4 regions of the Paenibacillus sp. FSL W8-0426 genome follow, and region 3 is predicted to be linked to each of the others. Evidence: riboswitches for the same ligand, from Rfam matches in the RefSeq annotation. Region 3 holds a riboswitch; each other region holds the start of a gene.
The links. Region 3 has a riboswitch for cyclic di-AMP ahead of MKY59_RS17940 (3D domain-containing protein). Riboswitches for the same ligand answer to the same signal wherever they lie in the genome.
Positions count from the first base shown of each region.

Region 1: linked by a shared signal. The riboswitch ahead of MKY59_RS06635 (hypothetical protein) and the one ahead of MKY59_RS17940 (3D domain-containing protein) in region 3 are both predicted to bind cyclic di-AMP.
Region 2: linked by a shared signal. The riboswitch ahead of MKY59_RS00525 (C40 family peptidase) and the one ahead of MKY59_RS17940 (3D domain-containing protein) in region 3 are both predicted to bind cyclic di-AMP.
Region 4: linked by a shared signal. The riboswitch ahead of MKY59_RS00145 (3D domain-containing protein) and the one ahead of MKY59_RS17940 (3D domain-containing protein) in region 3 are both predicted to bind cyclic di-AMP.

Region 1 is NZ_CP150203.1:1,467,862-1,471,069, forward strand. Features, by position in the region: tRNA gene MKY59_RS06625 (tRNA-Leu) at 374-456, shown strand; gene MKY59_RS06630 (glutathione peroxidase) at 657-1,136, opposite strand; cyclic di-AMP (ydaO/yuaA leader) riboswitch at 1,450-1,610, shown strand; gene MKY59_RS06635 (hypothetical protein) at 1,731-2,126, shown strand; gene MKY59_RS06640 (HAD family hydrolase) at 2,349-3,032, shown strand; gene MKY59_RS06645 (Nramp family divalent metal transporter) at 3,139-3,208, opposite strand, start outside.
Region 2 is NZ_CP150203.1:107,592-110,799, forward strand. Features, by position in the region: gene rbsK (ribokinase) at 1-77, shown strand, start outside; gene MKY59_RS00515 (cytochrome c) at 210-566, opposite strand; gene MKY59_RS00520 (GNAT family N-acetyltransferase) at 757-1,209, opposite strand; gene MKY59_RS00525 (C40 family peptidase) at 1,488-1,943, opposite strand; cyclic di-AMP (ydaO/yuaA leader) riboswitch at 1,963-2,100, opposite strand; gene MKY59_RS00530 (hypothetical protein) at 2,352-3,194, opposite strand; gene MKY59_RS00535 (M1 family metallopeptidase) at 3,205-3,208, opposite strand, start outside.
Region 3 is NZ_CP150203.1:4,028,665-4,031,872, reverse strand. Features, by position in the region: gene MKY59_RS17950 (ABC transporter substrate-binding protein/permease) at 1-634, shown strand, start outside; gene MKY59_RS17945 (amino acid ABC transporter ATP-binding protein) at 621-1,343, shown strand; cyclic di-AMP (ydaO/yuaA leader) riboswitch at 1,579-1,774, shown strand; gene MKY59_RS17940 (3D domain-containing protein) at 1,784-2,446, shown strand; gene MKY59_RS17935 (polysaccharide deacetylase family protein) at 2,509-3,208, opposite strand, start outside.
Region 4 is NZ_CP150203.1:29,860-33,067, forward strand. Features, by position in the region: gene MKY59_RS00140 (TatD family hydrolase) at 1-554, shown strand, start outside; cyclic di-AMP (ydaO/yuaA leader) riboswitch at 795-1,047, shown strand; gene MKY59_RS00145 (3D domain-containing protein) at 1,315-2,502, shown strand; gene rnmV (ribonuclease M5) at 2,653-3,198, shown strand; gene rsmA (16S rRNA (adenine(1518)-N(6)/adenine(1519)-N(6))-dimethyltransferase RsmA) at 3,204-3,208, shown strand, end outside.

The DNA.
Region 1 (3,208 bases), 2.6 Mb from region 3:
GTTCATTTTGTGTCATATAATATGACTTTGTTGTAGGTTCCAAATCACTTATATCGGTAAAAATCCGAATTATATGATATATATATTTACACAAATGTCTGCGTTTTGTCAATGGTAAGCTGTATTTTTGATTGGTGAAATAAAATATGTTATTTTATTATCCTTTTCGTGTTAATGTTATGTTATGTAATTGTTCGGAATTGCTTCAGAACCGAAAATAAAATGATGGCGAAATGTTCAAATCAGATACCATCTTATGCAATATGATGTTGGAAAATGACGATACATTCGGCACCAAAATTTAATGTTAAAAATAGCTTTACTTTTCCTTTGAAACCCTGTATAATCATTTTTGTTGCCGCTAATACGACATGCGGTCGTGGTGGAATGGCAGACACGCTATCTTGAGGGGGTAGTGGGCGTACGCCCGTGGAGGTTCGAGTCCTCTCGACCGCATTATAATGAAGTAGAACAAAAGAAGCATTCCGATCATCGGAATGCTTCTTTTTTTGTTTTCTGCAAAAAGGCATAAAAAAGCCGTGCTGCATCACCGATTTTTCGAAAAGCCTTTCCGGGCTGCAACACGGTTCTTCAAGGGGATGACCTTATGAAAAATGAATGCATCGTGACATCAATCCATCTCTGTTGAAATGTTGTTATTGATGCAGCAGCTCCGCAATATCGGCTTCAATCTGATCAGGCGTCGTTTGGGGAGCATAACGTTTGAGCACGCGGCCGTCCCGGTCGACCAGAAATTTAGTGAAATTCCATTTGATGGCCTTCGAACCTAGCAGGCCTGGCGCTTCCTTGGTCAAATGCTGAAAAAGAGGGTGGGCGCTGCTGCCGTTCACGTCGATCTTCTCGAACATCGGGAAGCTGACGCCATAGTTCATCTGGCAAAATTCGGCGATGTCGTCGGAAGAGCCCTTTTCCTGAGCGAACTGGTTGCTTGGAAACCCCAATACTTCGAAATCGCTGTTCTGGAACTTGTCATACAGCTTTTGCAAGCCTTCGTATTGCGGGGTTAGGCCGCATTTGCTCGCAGTGTTGACGATCAGCAGGACCTTGTTGCGGTATTGGGACATTTCGACTTCCTGGCCACGAAGCGTGTTCACTTTGTAATCGTAGATGGACATAATATTCGCCTCCAAATGAGTAGTATCGATGCGGTGATCTTTTTATATCTCTATTATATTTGATGCAATTAATTAATGCAAAATTATAATTGGAATCATTTGGGATGCCAGTGTCTTGTTTCTTCCTTTCCGTTATCATGTGGAATTTCTACCAGAGCGAGAATTAGATAGTTTAAACGAGAAAGGTGGAGATTAGTACATATGTAAGCGATCTCATTAAAGCAAAGTGCCATAAATCCGCCTTTTCGGAGAGCTGCACCGACTTTACACCGACTTGTCAGGGGTGTATGATTCATATCGATAACATGAACGATGTTTTTAATCGCTGAGTTTCCGTTCCGGTCGGAATGGAAAACGGGGGAACCAATCGGATGCGATGCATCTATGGGGTGAATTTTCCGGCTATGCCGGAAATAGGGCGACTCTCGCGCCCGAATCCGTCAGCTAACCTCGTAAGCGTTAAAGGGAGAGGCAACAAGCCGTACGTTATTCGTGGCGAATGTTATTTGTCATGGATTGAAGAAGCGTTCGGGCGGCCTTGGTCCCCCACGCTTCTTTTTTGTTGTCTTTTCACGTCAGAGGGAGGAACGAATAATGGATAACGAGATGGTTTTGGTCACGGCCCCGAATGAAGCAGGGCGCAAATTTGTGAAGCTGTTGATGTACAAAAAGGTACCTTTTGCCGTGCTGACGAACAGTGCGGGCGAAGAACGCAAATTGCGGCGGATCGGCGTAGAGAACGTCATTCGCATGAATACGGCATCGGCGCAAAAGTGGTTTCTGCCGCAGGGAAATGTGGGCAATGTTTTTATTTTTGAGAACAGCCTTAATCTCACCTGCCGCTATCTGCAAATCTGCAGATCGTGGACATCCAAGACGTTGTGCGTCATTACGGAACAGAGCCATCCCAAAGGCATTTATCGCGGTATGGGTGCCGATCGGATCGTGTATTCGATGAATGGAGAGGTCGGATTTCTGCTCAACAGATAAGGGCGGGCTGTTGGTGATTGATCCGATGTTAGGCGGCTGTTATAATTAGCTTAATTATATGTGTGAAAAACCAAGAAGACTCTTTCTGGATACGGGTCTTCTTTTTTTAATGTTGGAAGACGGGCCTGAAAACAGCGACCTTTTGAATGGTAAAAGATTCGCCGGATGAGGCTCGCGTTGATGATTGGGAGGATGCGTTCAAGGTGAGCAAGGAGGAGTAACGTGCCGGATATTGGTGGTATCAAATGGTTGTTTTTTGATGTTGGGGATACGTTGGTGGATGAGTGGGAGCCGGTGGACGACATCATCGGCCAGTTTGTGCGGGAAGCCCGAATGCTCGGGTATCATGTGAACATCGAAAAGGTGCGCGAGATCTTTGTCGAATGTTACAGCAAGTACGAGCAGTGGCCGATGCGGGTAGCTATTCGTACCTTGATCGATCATGAGGAGCACCGGGCACGGATTCAGGAAAAACTGAAGTTCCGGAAGGAGCTTGAGCATCCTTTTGCTGCTGCGGAGCGTGTGCTGCATGCGTTATCCGGCCGTTATCGGATCGGCATCATTGCCAATCAAAGCCTGGGCACGGAAGAGCGGCTTGAAAGGTATGGCTTGCGCAAATACGTGGACGTCCTGGCATGCTCGGCAGAAGAGGGCGTATCCAAACCGGATCCCGGATTATACGCGGTAGCGTTGAAGCAGGCGGAATGCGAGCCTGATGAGGCTGTTATGATTGGGGACCGAATCGATAACGACATCGTTCCGGCAAGCAAACTGGGCATGCGCACTGTACGCATATTGCAAGGTTACGGAAGGTTTCAGCCTGAACGCTCGGCGGACGAGCAGCCGGACTGGACGGTTGAATCGCTGGAGCAGCTGCTGCCGCTGTTTTTGCCTGGCGAGGATTAGGTTTCATTAATAGTTACATTATAATGCTGTGTTCATCCTCCGTTTCATCGAAGAAAAGGCTGATCGTGCAGGCACTCCGGTGCTTGCGACGATCAGCCTTATTTTTTTAGAGGAGTGCGAAAGTCTGGATAATGAGGTACACGTTCAGGACGACGATGATACCAGCAATAAACCAG
Region 2 (3,208 bases), 3.0 Mb from region 3:
CCAAGCTCGGCGCCCAGTCCGGGATGCCGACGGCACGCGAGGTAGAGGCATTCCTCGCGGAGCGAACGTCCAAATAGCCTTCTACAAGGCTTGGCGCTGCAGCAGCCGTGCTGCCTATGGTTTGCAATGGAAAAAGGCTCACGATCCTTCAATAGAGGGCCGTGAGCCTTTCTGCATGTGCACCCCATGCGAAGGGCCATGCTTGCGTATTATTTCTTCTCCGACAACCACATCGCAATGTTGGCGATTTCCTCTTCTTTCAGCTTGCCTTTGAAGGAAGGCATGCCGCCTTTGCCCTTGAGAATGACGGAGTAGATTTTGTCCACGTCGTCCTGGCTTCCGATCTTTTGCAGATTGGGGCCAACGGCGCCTTGAAGCTGATCTCCATGACAGGAGATACAGTTGGCTTTGACGGTCGCCTCCGCTTGGGCAGCGTCCATCGTGACTTCCGGCATGGTGGGTTTGGCCTCCTCAGCCACCTCCTCTTTCCCTGGAAGCGTAAACATTAACACGATTGCCAACGCGCATGCTGCAAAAAATATTCCGCTCATGATCCATTTGTGCATCCCTTAAGTCCCCCTCCAGAATGAAAGATCATCTTACTCCAACTGTCCATCTCATTATACCGGAACCGGGTGGGACAGCATAGCATTTTGTGGAAATTATCATAACCAATTACACCTTTGCAGGATTTGCGATGCTGGTTCACATATCATCAATTCAACCGACTAATAGAGAGGCGGCCGTCCGGTAGAATTAAAAGCCTTCATAAACCATGCAGTGAAAAAGCTTCATTCCTTCCGGCGTCATTCGTTCATAGGTGTCGTGAATCGCAAATCCTGCCCTTTGATACACCCGAATGGCCCGATGATTCCAGGTCAGCACCTCCAGATCGATTTCATTTTCAGGATTGCGGCGCCGGGCCTCCTGGACGATGGCTGCCACGAACTCCATGCCCTGGCCCTGTCCGCAGCGCTCCGGCCTCATCCCGAGACCAATGCGCGTTACGCCTTCCAGCGGAAAGTATTGCGCGAATCCCGCTAATTCGCCATGCTCCGTGAGGACGGCGACATATTGTTCTCGTCTTAGCCGATCATCCCCAAATTCGATCTCAAGCGCCTTCATCTGTTCCCAAGGAAGGAACCCATAGATGTTGTACGGGGGATCATATGCCCAACTGCAGATCTGTTCGCCGTGTTCTTCCTGCATCGGAATAACGTTGAATGTGGTTGAACCTTCGTACACCACCGTGCCTCCTTTCCTGATGCGAAACAGGACAAGCTTTGAAAAAAGTGAAACAAAAGTCCTGTCTATTCCGTTATATATATTCATAATACGCCATTCGCCGTTTATATTATAACAGGATGGGTAAAATCATCATAAGGGCACGGACGCATGCAAAAAACCGCTGGGATCATTCCTGCGGAGAATGATGCCAACGGTTTTTGTTCAAGCTTCGTTACAGTATGACGTTGCCTAGCTTGTCCTTAGTCGAGTGCAAGCGTCTCATATGCGTCCGTGCTCATAATGCGTTTGGCGCCGATATAACGGTCAGCCCAATAGTTTTCGCTCAGGGAACTGATAGTTACACCTTTTGATGAAGAAGAATGTGCGAATTTGCCTTCGCCGACAAAGATGCCAACGTGGGAAACGCCTTTACCTGTCGTGTTAAAGAATACCAGATCGCCTGGTCTCATTTCCATGCGGGATACCGAATCGCCCATTTCGTATTGAGCGCTTGATTGACGTGCCAAATCAATGCCCAGCTTGTCGAATACATAACGCGTGAACCCTGAGCAATCGAAACCGCTAAGGGTTGTTCCACCGCTTTTATATGTAGTTCCCATTGCCGAATCAATGACTTCATCCATTTTAGAATCTGCGAATGCGCTTCCTGCCCCAAGCGATAGTGCGAATGTTAGGCTGAGTACAGCTGCGGTGATTTTCTTCTTAAACAAAAGATTTTTCCCCTTCCAACGCCTGCGAGGTTAGCTTAAGGATTCGGTTGAAGGTCCCCTATGATCCCTCTGTAGCAAGATCAATTCACCCATAACTGGTTCCCCCGCTTCCCAGGTGCCAGGAATTTGGCTTATCATGATGTGCACCTGTGAAATCAATATGACAATTTTAAGTAGTTACAATTATGAAGTTAAAGATTACAAAGTTGTTACTAAAAGATCACTGGGAATATTGTAACAGAGGTGTACCTGTTTGGCAACGTTTAACAGCAAATTTAGCAAAAAAATCCCCGACCTTAGACGGGGAAAGGTCGGGGATTGCTGATTTTAAAGCGTTTTTATAAATAAAAGTTAACATGGAGATGGTAACAAATTTGCTCGCCAACCCCTGACTTAATGTTTGGCGAGCTTGGATTGCCAAAGACGAAAATGAGCGCATATTTTCCACAGGCTGAGGATGCAGCGTGCAAGCGGATAGGTTTGCTGCAGGATCAGTCCGGCAAGACCGGTCAACCACCAGGAGAACGAGGTGAATGCGCCGAAGAGGAGCAGGTGGAAAACACCGAGAATAAGGGCAATTCCCGTCACGGTCATAATGCTCCGGAGCGCGATCCACAGCGCGTGGAACGCGCTTTTTATCGGTTCATGGCTTTCTGGAGCCGAGACCCCGAACTGCATGTACAACAAGGCATGATGCACGATCCAGCCATAGACGATCCAGCCGGCGATATAAGGAATCCCGGGCATCAGCAGGGCGAGTGAATGGAACCCGTCCATCAGAATGGCATACAGCTTTGGCAGAAGCCAGTAGCCGGGCAACAAGATGAGCAAGGTTCGGATCGTTTGCAGGAGCAGGATCGGCTTCCAAAGCTGGCGAATGCCTTTCACAAACGGGATACGTTCATCCGTTTGCTCGAAATGCTGCAGCGAGTACATCAGGCCGGCATGGATCAGGGGGCTGATTAGCATCCGCAAGAGCAGCATGGCCCCCAGAATCCAAAGGTATCGATGTACTTCCGGATGGGCAGACAGGCTGAGCTGGCTTTCCATTTTGAACAATAATGTGCTGAGTTCGCCCGCTTCAGGCTCGGGATAGCGCCGCAGGAGCGGCACGACTGCCGACTGTACCATCCGGAACAGGAAGTAACCCCAGACCAATTGATACAAGAATAAAAGCGCGGCAATGAACATGTGCTGGCGGACGAGAAACCAGCCTTCGCGTATTTTAGCTTTCACTGTTTCCACCTCAC
Region 3 (3,208 bases):
CAAAAGCTTTTATGCAACAGGTGTGGGCTATACCTTGCTGTTGTCTGCGCTTGGCGTCATTTTCGGTGTCATCATCGGTCTGATCATCTGTTGGTTCCGTCTCCATGACGCAGCCATCCTGCGCTGGATCGGTACGGCATACGTCGAATTGATCCGTGGAACCCCGATGCTGGTCCAGTTGATGATCATTTATTACGGCCTGGCTTTGACCTTAAGCATTAACTTCTCGCCGCTTCAGGCAGGGATTATTACGTTGTCCATCAACAGCGGTGCTTACTTGGCGGAAATCTTCCGCGCAGGTATTCAAGGCGTGGACCGCGGACAGATGGAAGCGGCTCGGTCTTTGGGGATGGGCAAAGCTGCAGCGATGCGCTTTATTGTCCTGCCGCAGGCCTTCAAAGCGGTCCTTCCGGCGATCGGTAACGAGTTTGTTACCATTATCAAGGAATCGTCCATCATTTCGGTGATCGGTATGGTCGATATCATGTATCAGGCCAGCGTGGTCAAAAACATTACGTATCAGGGCTTGAATCCATTCCTGATCGCCGCAGCCATTTACTTCGTGCTGACATTCATTTTGTCCAAGCTGTTGGGACGACTGGAAAGGAAGTTGAGTGCAAGTGATCGACGTTAAACAACTGCATAAATCTTACGGAAAAAACGAAGTGCTGAAAGGCATCGACGTAACGATCGGAAAAGGAGAAGTCGTGGTGGTCATCGGACCTTCGGGCTCGGGGAAAAGTACGTTTTTGCGCTGCTTGAACCTGCTGGAGCAACCGACTTCAGGCGAAATCAATTTTGAAGGGGTATCCATCACCGACCCTAAACACAACATTAACGCAACCCGTGAAAAAATGGGCATGGTCTTCCAGCATTTTAATCTGTTTCCGCACAAAACGGTGCTGCAGAACGTGACAATCGCCCCGATCAAGGTGAAGAAACAATCCGTCCAGGAAGCAACCAAGATTGCGGAGGATTTGCTGAGAACGGTGGGCCTTTACGACAAAAAGAATGCTTATCCAAGCCAATTGTCAGGCGGACAGAAGCAGCGTATCGCCATTGCCCGGGCGCTCGCCATGCAGCCGCACGTTATGCTGTTCGATGAGCCGACCTCCGCGCTTGATCCGGAAATGGTCGGCGAGGTGCTGGATGTCATGAAACGACTTGCCGAAGGCGGCATGACCATGGTCATCGTAACCCATGAGATGGGCTTTGCCCGCGAAGTTGGGGATCGCATTTTGTTCATGGACGGCGGAGTGATCGTAGAAGACGGAACGCCTTCAGAAGTGTTCGGTGCACCCAAACATGCACGTACCCGCGATTTTTTGGCAAAGGTTCTTTAGCCGATCATTGGAGTATCAAGATAAACCATGCCTGCTGTTTAAGGAGGCATGGTTTTTTGCTTGGATTGGTGCGCTATGGATTGAAAAAGTAACTTTTCTGTTACCATCTAAGCGGGAACGAGCGACCATTCGAAACCCCGGATTCCCATGAAACAAGGGACATACGCTGAATTACAAGGGGAAGCGATTGCAGATTGGTAACAATTACTAGGCACCATGGTTACAATATTGTGATATATTAGTCGTGCCGAAACTTTCTTAACGGAAGGTGCGGGGGAAGTAATGATGCAGTAGAGGGGCAGTCGCATCCTTGCAGCTGCTTGGGGTGAATTAGGGCGTACATAAGCAATACGTGTAAATCTATACCTATAGGGTGGTCTCCTCCATCCGAATCCGACAACTAACTTCGCAGGCATAATAAGGGAGGTAGACTTAATTCGATGAAACGCATCGTCAAAACCGCAACAGCCATGTTAGCAGCAGCCGTATTGATCCAGGCTGTCCCGGCTCACGCAGATTCCGTCCATGTGGCCAAAGAAGGAGATACCTTTTATACGCTTTCCAAGAAATACAACATTGCCCTCGACACGTTGATGAAGGCCAATACGGGCATCTCCGCGTACAATATCTATGACGGGGTGAAAATCAACATTCCGGGCAAAACAAGCACCGCATCCGCTGCAGCTTCAGCATCGAAAGTTCAGGCCAATGCAGTAACTGCTGCCAGTCTGGACGTAAACAATGAAGACAAAGTCGTAGAGGCGTGGGGCAAAACGTTTGATTACAGCAAGACATTGAACGTTGTCGCTACAGGGTATTCGGCGGACCCTTCCGAGAACGGGAAGTGGGGATCTGTTGATTATTTCGGCAACGACCTTGAGCTCGGTACCATCGCGGTAGATCCTAAGATCATCCCGCTCGGAACCAAAGTGTTGGTGACTGGACACAGCCATCCGGGATTGCCTAAACAGGCTTTTGTGGCTACGGCGCGTGATACGGGTTCTGCCATCAAAGGAAACCGCATTGATATTTTCATCCCCGGAAGCAAACAATCCGTGAGTTCATTCGGGTTTCAGGATGTGAAACTCTTTATTTTGAAATAAATCGACGAAGGTGTTCGTTCAATCACGAAGCGTGAGTGAAGCGAACACCTTTTTGCATCCGGTCATTTTACGGTTTTTCTGTTTTTGGGCATTTGCAGCATTTCATCTAAAGTGACCAATTTGTATCCTCTTTTTTGCAGCTCCGTGATCACCTCCGGCAATGCCTCTACCGTCCCGCTGAGATTGGTCCCGACGCCGCCACCGGCATGTTGAAGAATAATGGAGCCGGGTTTGACGGCAGATAATATGTTTTCTTTGACCTTTTCTTTGGGGATGCCCTTCCAATCCAATGAATCCACGTTCCAGTTTACGATGCTGTAGTGGTTCCTTGCTGCCCATTTGAGCTGCTCTTCATTAATATCCCCGTACGGAGGACGAATCATTTTTGGAGTATATCCTGTCAGTCTCTGTATGATTTCCCCGGTTCGCAAAATCTGTTTGCGGAATGCGCTCATGGACAATTTGCTGAATTGGGGGTGATTGTAACTGTGATTGCCGACGACATGCCCTTCTTTCACGATGCGTTTGACCAGGTCAGGATGTTTCTCAGCACGGTTGCCTACGATGAAAAAAGTAGCCCGTACATGATGTTCTTTTAAAACATCCAACACTTGAGGCGTGAATCGAGGATCAGGCACATCGTCAAAAGTTAAAGCGACCCGTTTGGTCGACGGACCGTTGGTCTTGAAAGTATCTGCATATTTTCGCCGAAGCTGTCCCAGAGTCAGCTGTTCTTCCTCCGACGAATGGATGGTTTCCTTG
Region 4 (3,208 bases), 2.9 Mb from region 3:
AGGGCGACCTGGAATGGATCGCTGATTTGTGCAAACACGAAAAAGTCGTAGCCATTGGCGAGATCGGGCTTGACTACTATTGGGACACCTCCCCCAAGGATGTTCAGCATCGCGTTCTTCGCCAGCAGATCGGATTGGCTCGCGAGCTGAAGATGCCTATTGTCATTCATAACCGGGACGCGCATGAAGACATTGTGAGAATTTTGCGTGAAGAGAAGGCGTCAGAGGTCGGCGGTGTGATGCATTCGTTTTCGGGGAGCTGGGAAACGGCAAAACTTTGTCTGGATCTGAACTTTGACCTTTCCTTCGGTGGACCGATCACGTTTAAAAATGCCAAGCAGCCAAAAGAGGTACTCGCCAAGGTGCCGATGGACCGGTTTTATATCGAAACCGACTCCCCTTATCTTACTCCTCATCCATTTCGAGGAAAGAGAAATGAGACGGCTCACGTTCGCCTCGTGGCTGAGGCAGCTGCCGAAATCAAGGGTGTATCGGTCGAGGAAATTGCGGCAATTACGAACAAAAATGCCATGGGACGTTTTGGGATTCGTTGAAAATCGGAGTAATTCAGGTGAAAAAACGAGCTAGACGGAGTGAATTTGCTTTTTGATCCAAATAAACGAAGTTTATTACAATATTTTAACCAAATATTTAGAAAAACGTAGTTGAATGCTGCTTTACAACATGCATCGAAACAGGATATCATCTTTTCAGTGAATTGTTGCGTGGAAAAAGGACAGATGTTCGGGGGATAGCAAAAGGGACTCTTCCTTGAACGCAGCGTTTACTTTCATGAACCAGTCTCGCTGAGTCTCCGAACACGGAGAGCGGGGGAACCAATAGGGCTTGAATATCGGTGAAATTTCCCGATCCGCGTCATTCGCTGACCCAAAAGCAGCGGATGGACTGCGAAGCCGTATTTGATTTCTTCTTTGGGTCTCGGGGTGAATTCAAGGGTATCCGCCATGAGCGGGTGACCGGAGATAGGGCGGCTCTCTTTCGTCCGAACCCGACAGCTAACCTCGCAAGCGGAAAAAGAGAGGTAATCTCGTGCATGAATTTCCGATATTCAAAATCATTCGGAAGCCACGAAAGAGTCCTCTTAGCTCTTTCTTTGGCTTTTTTGTTTTTGAATAAAAGAAATGCGGTCATCATAGAGTTCTTTTTAGGATGACTGATCTCATGTTGCGAAGAAGGGTTCATGGTGCAGAGCCGGTTGTTGTTTTGACCCGTTCTGTAGAAAATTTCGGTATAGTCGCGTCAAAGACATCATGCATTACTTTAGACGGCGGGGCTATGAAGGAGGACGGAGAAGTGGGCGCATTCCAACCAGAGGAGACCCATGAGTCACGATCATCCAGTAAGTCTTACGCGTTGAGGTGGAAGCATGAGAACTTGCGTCAAATTGCGTTGATCGCTATTTTCTCAATCGCACTTACAATCATGATCTTGTTAGTCGTTTATGGTCAGGCCGGAAAACAAATATCACTGGTGATTGACGGCAAATCTCAAGAGGTTGAGACTCGTACAGGATTGCTTCAGGAATTGCTGGATGAGCAATCCATCACGGTAGGGCCTCACGATGAGGTATCCATGCCATTGAACGGGTCCATTACGGATGGCGATCGCATCGTCATCGAGCGTGCTGTTCCAGTTAATGTTACGGCAGACGGAGACACCAAGACTCTGTATACAACAGATGCATCGGTGGAAGAAGCCATTCAAAAGGCAGGCATCACCGTAGGGAATGAAGACAAAATCTATCCAGCCTTGGATACTTCGATCAAGAAAGATATGAAAATTCGCGTAGTGCGGGTAACAAAGCGTACAGTCGACGTTGAACAGCCGATCGCATATAAAGTGGTCAAAACGGCTGACCCGAGCCTGTACAAGGGTGACAATCGAGTCATTGTGAATGGCAAGGAAGGCACATTGGTGCAGCATATCGAAAAGGTATTTCAGGATGGAGAATTGGTCTCCAAAAAAATGGTCGGCAAGACGGTGACTACGAATCGCGTGGATAAAGTCATTGCGGTGGGAACCAAAGCAAAACCGGTTGTCAAGGAAGAGCCTGTGGTTCAAACCGTATCGGCCCAAACTTCGAAAACTAAATCGGCTACAACGGCAAGCTCGACCAAAAAGTCTGCTTCGGGCAGCAAGGTCATCACGGTTTCGGGCACGACGTTCAAATATTCCAAAGTCCTCAAAAACGTAACCATGACGGCGTACTCCGCCGAAGAACCGGGAATCGGAACCAAAACGGCTTCCGGTACGAAGGTAACCGAAGGACGCACCATTGCCGTGGATCCGAAAGTGATTCCGATCGGTTGGTGGGTTTACATCGAAGGCCTCGGCTTCCGTCGCGCAGAGGATACGGGAGGGGCAATCAAAGGAAACAAAATCGATGTTTATTATGATAGCGTGAAGCACGCCCTGAACTTCGGAAGAAAGAAAGGCAAGACGGTATATGTCATCGGTCCGGTGAAGCCGGAACTGAACTAAAATCGTTTTACTTTAAATAGGGAATGCTATAAAATAGTGCATGATTGAATCATGCGGAATATGCGGCAGTGGGAACAAATGCTTTCCACGTCGTTTGCCAGAGAAGAGGGTCCTCCTCTTCTTTTTGCGTTAGAAAGGGAGAAATCGAACATGATAAAAGAAGTGATCGTGGTGGAAGGCCGTGACGATACGGTAGCGATTCGGCGGGCGGTGGAAGCCGACACGATAGAAACGGGAGGATCGGCCATCAATGATCGCATCCTGAGTCGCATTGCGCTTGCCCAGGAGAGACGGGGAGTCATCGTGCTGACCGACCCGGACCATGCCGGAGAGCGCATTCGCAAAATTATTGCGAATAAGGTGCCAGGCTGCAAGCATGCGTTCATTCCGGAAGCGGATGCTACCCGCAAGGGCGATATTGGCGTGGAGAATGCTTCGCCGGAGGCGATCCGTCTGGCGTTGTCCCGCGTTCATACATCGTATGAAGGGGTTCCTAGCCTGATTGACTGGGAAGATCTGATCGAGGCGGGATTGATCATTCATCCCAGGGCTTCCGAACGCCGGATGCAGATGGGCAATCTGCTGGGTATCGGCTATTGCAACGGCAAGCAGTTTCACAAGCGGCTGGGCGTGTTCCAGATTACCCGGGAGGAGTTCCTGGCCGCTCTGGCAAAAATTGAACGTGAAGGAATGTGAGGAGCATGAA